2 regions of the Streptomyces sp. NPDC101165 genome follow, and region 2 is predicted to be linked to the other one. Evidence: riboswitches for the same ligand, from Rfam matches in the RefSeq annotation. Region 2 holds a riboswitch; the other holds the start of a gene.
The links. A riboswitch is a leader RNA that binds a small molecule or an ion and turns the genes downstream of it on or off. The one in region 2 is predicted to bind glycine.
Positions count from the first base shown of each region.

Region 1: another riboswitch for glycine. It lies ahead of gcvT (glycine cleavage system aminomethyltransferase GcvT); the one in region 2 lies ahead of gcvP (aminomethyl-transferring glycine dehydrogenase).

Region 1 covers NZ_JBIWPG010000017.1:165,518-169,928, reverse strand. Annotated here, with positions in the region: gene glyA (serine hydroxymethyltransferase) at 1-977, opposite strand, end outside; gene gcvH (glycine cleavage system protein GcvH) at 991-1,371, opposite strand; gene gcvT (glycine cleavage system aminomethyltransferase GcvT) at 1,487-2,605, opposite strand; glycine riboswitch at 2,757-2,854, opposite strand; gene ACIRVH_RS32490 (AAA family ATPase) at 3,033-3,701, shown strand; gene ACIRVH_RS32485 (enhanced serine sensitivity protein SseB) at 3,775-4,411, shown strand, end outside.
Region 2 covers NZ_JBIWPG010000010.1:381,695-386,105, reverse strand. Annotated here, with positions in the region: gene ACIRVH_RS23615 (DNA polymerase IV) at 1-1,363, shown strand, start outside; gene ACIRVH_RS23610 (PRC-barrel domain-containing protein) at 1,285-1,656, opposite strand; glycine riboswitch at 1,776-1,870, shown strand; gene gcvP (aminomethyl-transferring glycine dehydrogenase) at 2,043-4,411, shown strand, end outside.

The DNA of each region.
Region 1 (4,411 bases), on a different contig from region 2:
AGGTCCACCAGGATCAGGTGCACGTCCGTGCCGCCGGAGAGCACGTTCACGCCGGCCTCACGGGCGTCGGCGGCGGTCAGCCGCTCGGCGAGGATCCGCGCGCCCTCCACCGTACGGCGCTGGCGCTCCTTGAAGTCCTCCGAGGCGGCGACCTTGAAGGAGACCGCCTTGGCCGCGATCACGTGCTCCAGGGGGCCGCCCTGGAAGCCCGGGAAGACGGACGAGTTCAGCTTCTTCGCGAAAGCCTGCTTCGCGAGGATGATGCCGCCGCGCGGGCCGCCGAGCGTCTTGTGGGTCGTGGAGGTGACCACGTCCGCGTGCTCGACCGGGTTCGGGTGGAGACCGGCGGCGACCAGGCCCGCGAAGTGCGCCATGTCGACCCACAGGTAGGCCTCGACCTCGTCGGCGATCCGGCGGAACTCGGCGAAGTCCAGCTGGCGCGGGTACGCCGACCAGCCCGCGATGATCACCTTCGGACGGTGCTCCTTGGCCAGGCGCTCGACCTCGGCCATGTCGACCAGACCGGTCTCGACGTCCACGTGGTAGGCGACCACGTTGAACTGCTTGCCGGAGAAGTTCAGCCGCATCCCGTGGGTCAGGTGGCCGCCGTGCGCCAGGTCCAGGCCGAGGATGGTGTCCCCGGGCTGGGCCAGCGCGAACAGGGCCGCCTGGTTCGCGGAGGCGCCGGAGTGGGGCTGCACGTTGGCGTACTCGGCGCCGAACAGCTCCTTGATCCGGTCGATGGCGATCTGCTCGGCGACGTCGACGTGCTCGCAGCCGCCGTAGTAGCGGCGGCCCGGGTAGCCCTCGGCGTACTTGTTGGTGAGGACCGAGCCCTGGGCCTCCATCACCGCGAGCGGTGCGAAGTTCTCGGAGGCGATCATCTCCAGGGTCGACTGCTGGCGGTTCAGCTCGGCGTCGACCGCGGCGGCGATCTCCGGGTCCAGTTCGTGCAGGGGCGTGTTCAGGACAGTCATCGGCTACGACTCCTCAGCCGGCGTTCTGGGCGGTGTACTCGTCGGCGGAGAGCAGGTCGGCCGGCTCCTCCGCGATGCGCACCTTGAACAGCCAGCCGCCCTCGAAGGGGGCGGAGTTCACCAGCGACGGGTCGTCGACGACGTCCTGGTTGGCCGCGACGATCTCACCGGTGACCGGGGAGTACAGGTCGGAGACCGACTTGGTCGACTCCAGCTCGCCGCAGGTCTCGCCCGCGGTCACCGTGTCGCCGACCTCGGGGAGCTGGGCGTAGACGACATCACCGAGCGCGTTGGCCGCGAACTCCGTGATGCCGACCGTCGCGACGCCGTTCTCGTCGGCGGCCGACAGCCACTCGTGCTCCTTGCTGTAGCGCAGCTGCTGGGGGTTGCTCATGGCCTGAATTCTCCTGTACGCGCGGGAGTGCTGATGAATGGGGGACTGCTGGGACTGCTGAAGAGCAGGTGAATGTGCGCAGCGTCACGTCGTGGCGACGGACCGCGCCCAGTGTCTACTTCTGGCGCTTGTAGAACGGCAGTGCCACGACCTCGTACGGCTCGTGGCTCCCGCGGATGTCCACACCGACGCCCTCGGCGCCCGGCGCCGCGTGCGCCGCGTCGACGTACGCGATGGCGATCGGCTTGCCCAGGGTGGGGGAGGGGGCGCCGGAGGTGATTTCGCCGATGACCTCGCCGCCCGCGACGACGGCGTACCCGGCGCGCGGCACCCGGCGGCCCTCGGCGATCAGACCGACGAGCACCCGCGGCGGGTTCTGCTCGGCCTTGGCGGCGGCCTCGGTGAGCGCCTCGCGGCCCACGAAGTCGCCCTCCTTCTCGAACTTCACCACGCGGCCGAGCCCGGCGTCGAAGGGCGTCAGGGACGTGGTCAGCTCGTGCCCGTACAGCGGCATGCCCGCCTCCAGGCGCAGGGTGTCCCGGCAGGACAGGCCGCAGGGCACCAGGCCGACGCCCTCGCCGGCCTTGGTCAGCGCCTGCCACAGCTCCACGGCGTGCTCAGGCTTCACGAACAGCTCGAAGCCGTCCTCGCCGGTGTAGCCGGTGCGGGCGATCAGGGCGGGGACGCCGGCCACCGTGCCGGGCAGGCCCGCGTAGTACTTCAGGCCGTCCAGGTCGGCGTCCGTGAGGGACTTCAGGATGCCGGGGGACTCGGGGCCCTGGACCGCGATCAGCGCGTACGCGTCACGGTCGTCGCGCACCTCGGCGTCGAAGCCCTCGGCGCGCTCGGCCAGCGCGTCCAGCACCACCTGGGCGTTGGAGGCGTTGGCGACGACCATGTACTCGGTCTCGGCGAGGCGGTAGACGATCAGGTCGTCCAGGATGCCGCCGTCGGCCTGGCAGATCATGGTGTAGCGGGCGCGGCCGACGCCGACGGAGGCGATGTTGCCGACCAGGGCGAAGTTCAGCAGGGCCGCCGCCTCGGCGCCGGTCACGGTGATCTCGCCCATGTGGGACAGGTCGAAGAGGCCGGCCTTGGTGCGCACGGCCAGGTGCTCGTCGCGCTCCGAGCCGTAGCGCAGGGGCATGTCCCAGCCCGCGAAGTCGGTCATCGTCGCACCGAGCGAGCGGTGGAGGGCATCCAACGCGGTGTGACGGAGTTCGGTACTGCTCATCGGTCGGTCGTCTCCCAAGGCATGACGGGCGAGGTCGTTCCTCCCCATCTGTCATCGGAACCTGAGAGGTTCGCCGAGACCGCCACAGGGACGACCACGGCTTGCACCTTGGGTGGAGCCACTGACACAGCGGCCCGCTTTTCAGATGTGCCTCGCCCGCGCGGTAACGGGGCCTGAGAGATTCAAGGGAGGGACTTGCTCCTTCGGCGTCCCAGCGAAGGCTGCTGGGAACTCTCCCGCGCGGATTCAAGCGGCCGGTATGCAGTTGGCGGGCACATCATTGCACGCCTTGCCCCCACCCGTCAGGGCCCGCATCTGTAACCGACCTGTGGCAGTACGCGCACCCAACCACTGGACGCGACGCATTACCTTCTCTTTACATGTGAGGGGCAGGGGACGACCAAGCCCACAGGGGAGGACGATCACCGTGAACAGGACCACGGCCTACGCCACCACCACCGGCATCGCGGTGCCCAAGCAGCCCTCCGCCCCCGCCCGCGAGCGCTGTGCCGACCGCCCGGCCCCGGTCGTCCGCGACCTGCGCGACCGCGGGGGCCGCAGCCCGCACGCCCTGCTCTTCGGGCCCGCCGACCTGGTGGTGATCACCGGCCTGCCCGGCAGCGGCAAGTCCACGCTGATGCACCGTGCGGTCCCCGGCCACCGCATCGACTCCCAGGCCACCCGCGACCGCTGGGACGCCCGCATGCCCCGCCTCCTCCCCTATGCGCTCTACCGACCCCTGGTCCGCCTCGCCCACTACGCCGGACTGCGCCGCGCCCTGCGCACCGGCGAGGGAGTCGTCGTGCACGACTGCGGCACCCAGTCCTGGGTGCGCTCCTGGCTGGCCCGCGAGGCCCGCCGCCGCGGCGGCACCCTGCACCTGCTCCTTCTCGACGTCACCCCCGGCACGGCCCGCGACGGCCAGCGCGAGCGCGGCCGCGGCGTGTCCCGGTACGCCTTCAGCCGCCATCGCCGTACGACGGCCCGGCTGCTGCGCGCGGTGGAGCGCGGTGAGCTGCCCGCCGGCTGCGGCTCGGCGGTGCTGCTGGACCGGGACGCGGCGGACGTCCTGGGCCGCATAGCGTTCACCGACTGATCGGTCCGGTCACTGTCACAGGCACCCGCTAGCCTTCTGATTCACAGCATGGTTCCCAGCAGGCGGTAGGCAGATGGACTTCCCGGCGGACACTCCCGCGGACTTCCCGGCACAGACGCACCCCCACCCGCACGGCGGTTGGCCCGGCAACGAGCTGGAGGAGGTGCTCTCGGCCGCCCTCGGCATACCCTCCGCGGGCGGCCGGATCATCGAGGTGCTGGGCCGGAGCTTCCTCTGGATCCCCCTGCCGAGCGGCGGCGGCCCGCAGAGCGGCCCCCTGGACCTGCCCACGATGGAGATCGAGGGCCAGGTGTACGTCCCGGTCTTCAGCTCCGAGGAGCAGCTCCGCCAGGCGACCGGCCCCCACATGTCGTACACCATCGCGCCGACGGTGGAGTTCGCCCGCGGCCTGCCTCCGCAGGTCGGCATCGTCGTCAACCCCGACGGCGTGGTCGGGCTCCCGCTGCCCCCCGAGGCGGTGGCCGAGCTGTGCCGCGTGGGCCGCACCCCGCTGGACGGCCCCGGCTCCGGCGGCCGGGTCCGCCTCTTCGAGCCCGACTGGCAGGACGACCCGGTCGACTTCCTGGCCGCCGCCTCCGCCGAGTTCGCCGCGACCGGCGTGGTCGTCACCGCCCGCCGCTGCCTCGCCGCCGTCGAGACGGCCGACCCCGCCCTGTTCGTGGGCGTGGAACTCTCCCAGTGGGAAGGCG
Region 2 (4,411 bases):
CGTCGTGGGCGGACTCGGACCGCGCGGGGTGGTGGCCACCTCCTCGTACGAGGCCCGGGTCTTCGGGGTCCACTCGGCGATGCCGATGGCCCAGGCGCGCAGGCTGGCGCCGAACGCCGCGTACCTCGTGCCGCGCTTCGCCCTGTACAAGTCGGTCAGCGAGCAGGTCATGGCGCTGCTGCGGGAGCTGTCGCCGCTGGTGGAGCCGCTGAGCCTGGACGAGGCGTTCGTGGATCTGGAGGCCGGGGGAGCGGCCTGGGACGAGGCGTCGGCGCGGCTGGCCGGGACAAAGCTGCGCGCGGACATCCGGACCGTCACGGGGCTGACCGGGTCGGTGGGGCTGGCCGCCTCCAAGATGCTCGCGAAGATCGCCTCGGAGCAGGCCAAGCCCGACGGACTCGTGCTGATCGAGCCCGGGACCGAGCGGGCGCTGCTGGGCCCCATGTCGGTGCGGACGCTGCCCGGCGTCGGGCCGGCGACCGGGGACCATCTGCGGCGGGCCGGGATCACCACCGTCGAGGAGCTGGCCGAGGCGGGAGAGGACGAACTCGTCCGGATGCTCGGCAAGGCACACGGGCACGCGCTGTACGCGATGGCACTGGCGCACGACGACCGGCCCGTGGTGGCCGAGCGGGAGACCAAGTCGGTGTCGGTCGAGGACACCTACGACGTGGACATCCATGACCGGATGCGGGTCGGACTGGAGGTGCAGCGGCTCGCCGACCGGTGCGTGGGGCGGCTGCGCGGGGCCGGGCTGTCCGGGCGGACCATCGTGCTGAAGGTGCGGCGGTACGACTTCTCGACGCTGACCCGCTCCGAGACGCTCCGTGGGCCCACCGACGATCCGACGGTGATCAGGGAGGCGGTCGCGCGGCTGCTGGAGTCCGTGGACACCACGGGCGGGGTACGGCTGCTGGGCGTGGGCGTCTCGGGACTCGCCGACTACACCCAGGAGGACCTGTTCGCGCAGGCCGCGGCCGGCGAGCGGGACGCGGCCGCGGCCGTGGAGGCGTCGCAAGAGGTCGTGCCCGAGGCCGTGGAGGACCGCCCGGAGCCCGCCGGGCGGCAGTGGCGCGCCGGGTACGACGTGCGGCACGCCGAGTACGGGCACGGCTGGGTGCAGGGCAGTGGCCTGGGGCGGGTCACTGTCCGCTTCGAGACACCTCAGTCCGAGCCGGGGCGGGTCCGTACGTTCTTCGTCGACGATCCTGCGCTGGAGTCGGCCGAGCCGTTGCCGTTGGTTCCGGCAACGGACGCCGCCCACCCGCTCAACCCGGCCGAGGATCAGACCTCCTCCGTGCCCGCCAGCTTGCCGAAGTCGTGGTCCGGTACCGAAGGAGGTGCGGCCGCGTCGAGGCCGTAGTGGTGGTAGAGCTGGAGTTCCTGTTCGGGGGAGAGGTGGCGGCCCACGCCGAAGTCGGGGGCGTCCTTGATGAGCGCACGGTCGAAGGGGATCCGGAGGGCGCCCTCCACCAGTTCGCTGGGCTCCAGGGGGACGAAGGCGTCCCGGGAGAACAGGCCGGTGCGTATGGCCGCCCACTCCGGCACGCCCGTGGCGTCGTCGAGGTACACCTCGTCGATGGTGCCGATCTTGGTGCCATTGCGGTCGAACGCCTTGCGGCCGATCAGGTTGCGCGGATCGATGTCGGTCTGCACGGTCCCTCTCCCTCCACTTGGTCGCAACTCATCCGTAAGCACTACAAAAGAGCACATTCAAGGAGGCGGCCACTCGAGGGCCCAGGCGTTGACCTCGCTGGTAGGCTGGCAGCGGCTGCTGACCCCGTGCGGGAGAGTCCTCCGACCACCTCGGAGGCGCCGAAGGAGCAAATCCTCCCCGGAATCTCTCAGGCACACGTACCGCACGGACGAGGTCACTCTGGAAAGCAGGGCGAGTGTCGACGGCTCGCGCCCTCACCGACGGTGAAAGCCGGGCCCTTCGGGCGCCCGGTGAAGCTCTCAGGTTTTGATGACAGAGGGGGAGGCCGTCGGGGCAACCGCCGTGGTGCCCCTCGAAGGTCGCGTCAGACCAGGAGGCCTCCGCAATGACCGCCCATCGCACCCCGCTCTCCGAGCTCGAAGCGGGCATCCCCTTCGAACAGCGCCACATCGGACCCGACCCGGAGGCGCGGGCCAAGATGCTCGCGCACGTCGGTTACGGCTCGCTCGACGAGCTCACCGCCGCCGCGGTGCCGGACGTGATCAAGAACGCCGACGCGCTCGATCTGCCGGGTGCCCGTACCGAGGCCGAGGTGCTCGCCGAGCTCCGCTCGCTCGCCGACCGCAACCAGGTGCTCGGCTCGATGATCGGGCTCGGGTACTACGGGACCTTCACCCCGCCGGTCATCCTGCGCAACGTCATGGAGAACCCGGCCTGGTACACGGCCTACACGCCGTACCAGCCGGAGATCTCGCAGGGCCGCCTCGAGGCGCTGCTGAACTTCCAGACGATGGTCGCCGAGCTGACCGGTCTGCCCACCTCCGGCGCCTCTCTCCTGGACGAGGGCACGGCCGCCGCAGAGGCGATGGCGCTGTCCCGGCGCATGGGCAAGAACAAGAAGGGCCTCTTCCTGGTCGACGCGGACGCGCTGCCGCAGACCGTCGCCGTCATCGAGACGCGTGCCGAGCCGACCGGTGTCGAGGTCGTCGTCGCCGACCTCAGCGACGGCATCCCGGCCGACATCGCCGCGCGCGAGATCAACGGCGTGCTGATCCAGTACCCGGGCGCCTCCGGTGCCGTACGCGACATCAAGCCGGTCATCGACCAGGCGCACGAGCTGGGCGCCCTCGTCACCGTCTCCGCCGACCTGCTGGCCCTCACCCTGCTGACCTCGCCGGGCGAGCTGGGTGCGGACATCGCCGTCGGCACGACCCAGCGCTTCGGTGTGCCGATGGGCTTCGGCGGGCCGCACGCGGGCTACATGGCGGTGCACGAGAAGTTCGCGCGCAGCCTGCCCGGCCGTCTGGTCGGCGTCTCCGTCGACGCCGACGGGAACAGGGCCTACCGCCTCGCGCTGCAGACCCGTGAGCAGCACATCCGCCGTGAGAAGGCCACGAGCAACATCTGCACCGCGCAGGTGCTGCTCGCCGTGATGGCCGGCATGTACGCCGTCTACCACGGTCCCGAGGGGCTGCGCGCCATCGCCCGCCGCACCCACCGCTACGCCACGATCCTCGCCGAGGGCCTGAAGGCCGGCGGTGTCGAGATCGTCCACGGCGCCTACTTCGACACCCTCACCGCGCGCGTGCCCGGCAAGGCCGCCGAGGTGGTCGCCGCCGCCCTGGAGAACGGGGTCAACCTGCGTCTCGTGGACGGCGACCACGTCTCCCTCGCCTGTGACGAGACCAGCAACCGGGCCCAGCTGGCCGCCGTCTGGTCCGCCTTCGGCGTCGAGGGCGACATCGAGGCGCTGGACGTGACGGCCGCGGAGACCGTGCCCCAGGCGCTGCTGCGCACCGACGACTTCCTGACCCACCCGGTCTTCCACGAGCACCGCTCCGAGACCGCCATGCTGCGCTACCTGCGCAAGCTGGCCGACCGCGACTACGCGCTCGACCGCGGCATGATCCCGCTGGGCTCCTGCACCATGAAGCTCAACGCGACCACCGAGATGGAGCCGGTCACCTGGCCCGAGTTCGGCCAGTTGCACCCCTTCGCGCCCGCCGAGCAGGCCGAGGGCTACCTCACGCTCATCCACGAGCTGGAGGACCGCCTCGCCGAGGTCACGGGCTACGACAAGGTCTCGCTCCAGCCCAACGCCGGTTCGCAGGGCGAGTTGGCCGGTCTGCTGGCCGTACGCGGCTACCACCGGGCCAACGGCGACGAGCAGCGCACCGTCTGCCTGATCCCGTCCTCCGCGCACGGCACCAACGCCGCCAGCGCCGTGATGGCCGGCATGAAGGTGGTCGTCGTGAAGACCGCCGAGGACGGCGAGATCGACGTCCAGGACCTGCGGGCCAGGATCGAGCAGTACCGCCACGAGCTGGCGGTCCTGATGATCACCTACCCGTCCACGCACGGTGTGTTCGAGGAGCACGTCGCCGACATCTGCGCCCAGGTGCACGAGGCCGGCGGCCAGGTCTACGTCGACGGCGCCAACCTCAACGCCCTGGTCGGCCTCGCCAAGCCGGGCCACTTCGGCGGCGACGTCTCGCACCTGAACCTGCACAAGACCTTCTGCATCCCGCACGGTGGCGGCGGCCCCGGCGTCGGCCCGGTCGCGGTCCGCTCGCACCTGGCGCCGCACCTGCCCAACCACCCGCTGCAGCCGGCGGCCGGCCCGGAGACGGGCGTCGGCCCGATCTCGGCGGCGCCCTGGGGCAGCGCGGGCATCCTGCCGATCTCGTGGGCGTACGTCCGCCTGATGGGCGGCGAGGGCCTCAAGCGCGCCACCCAGGTGGCCGTGCTCTCCGC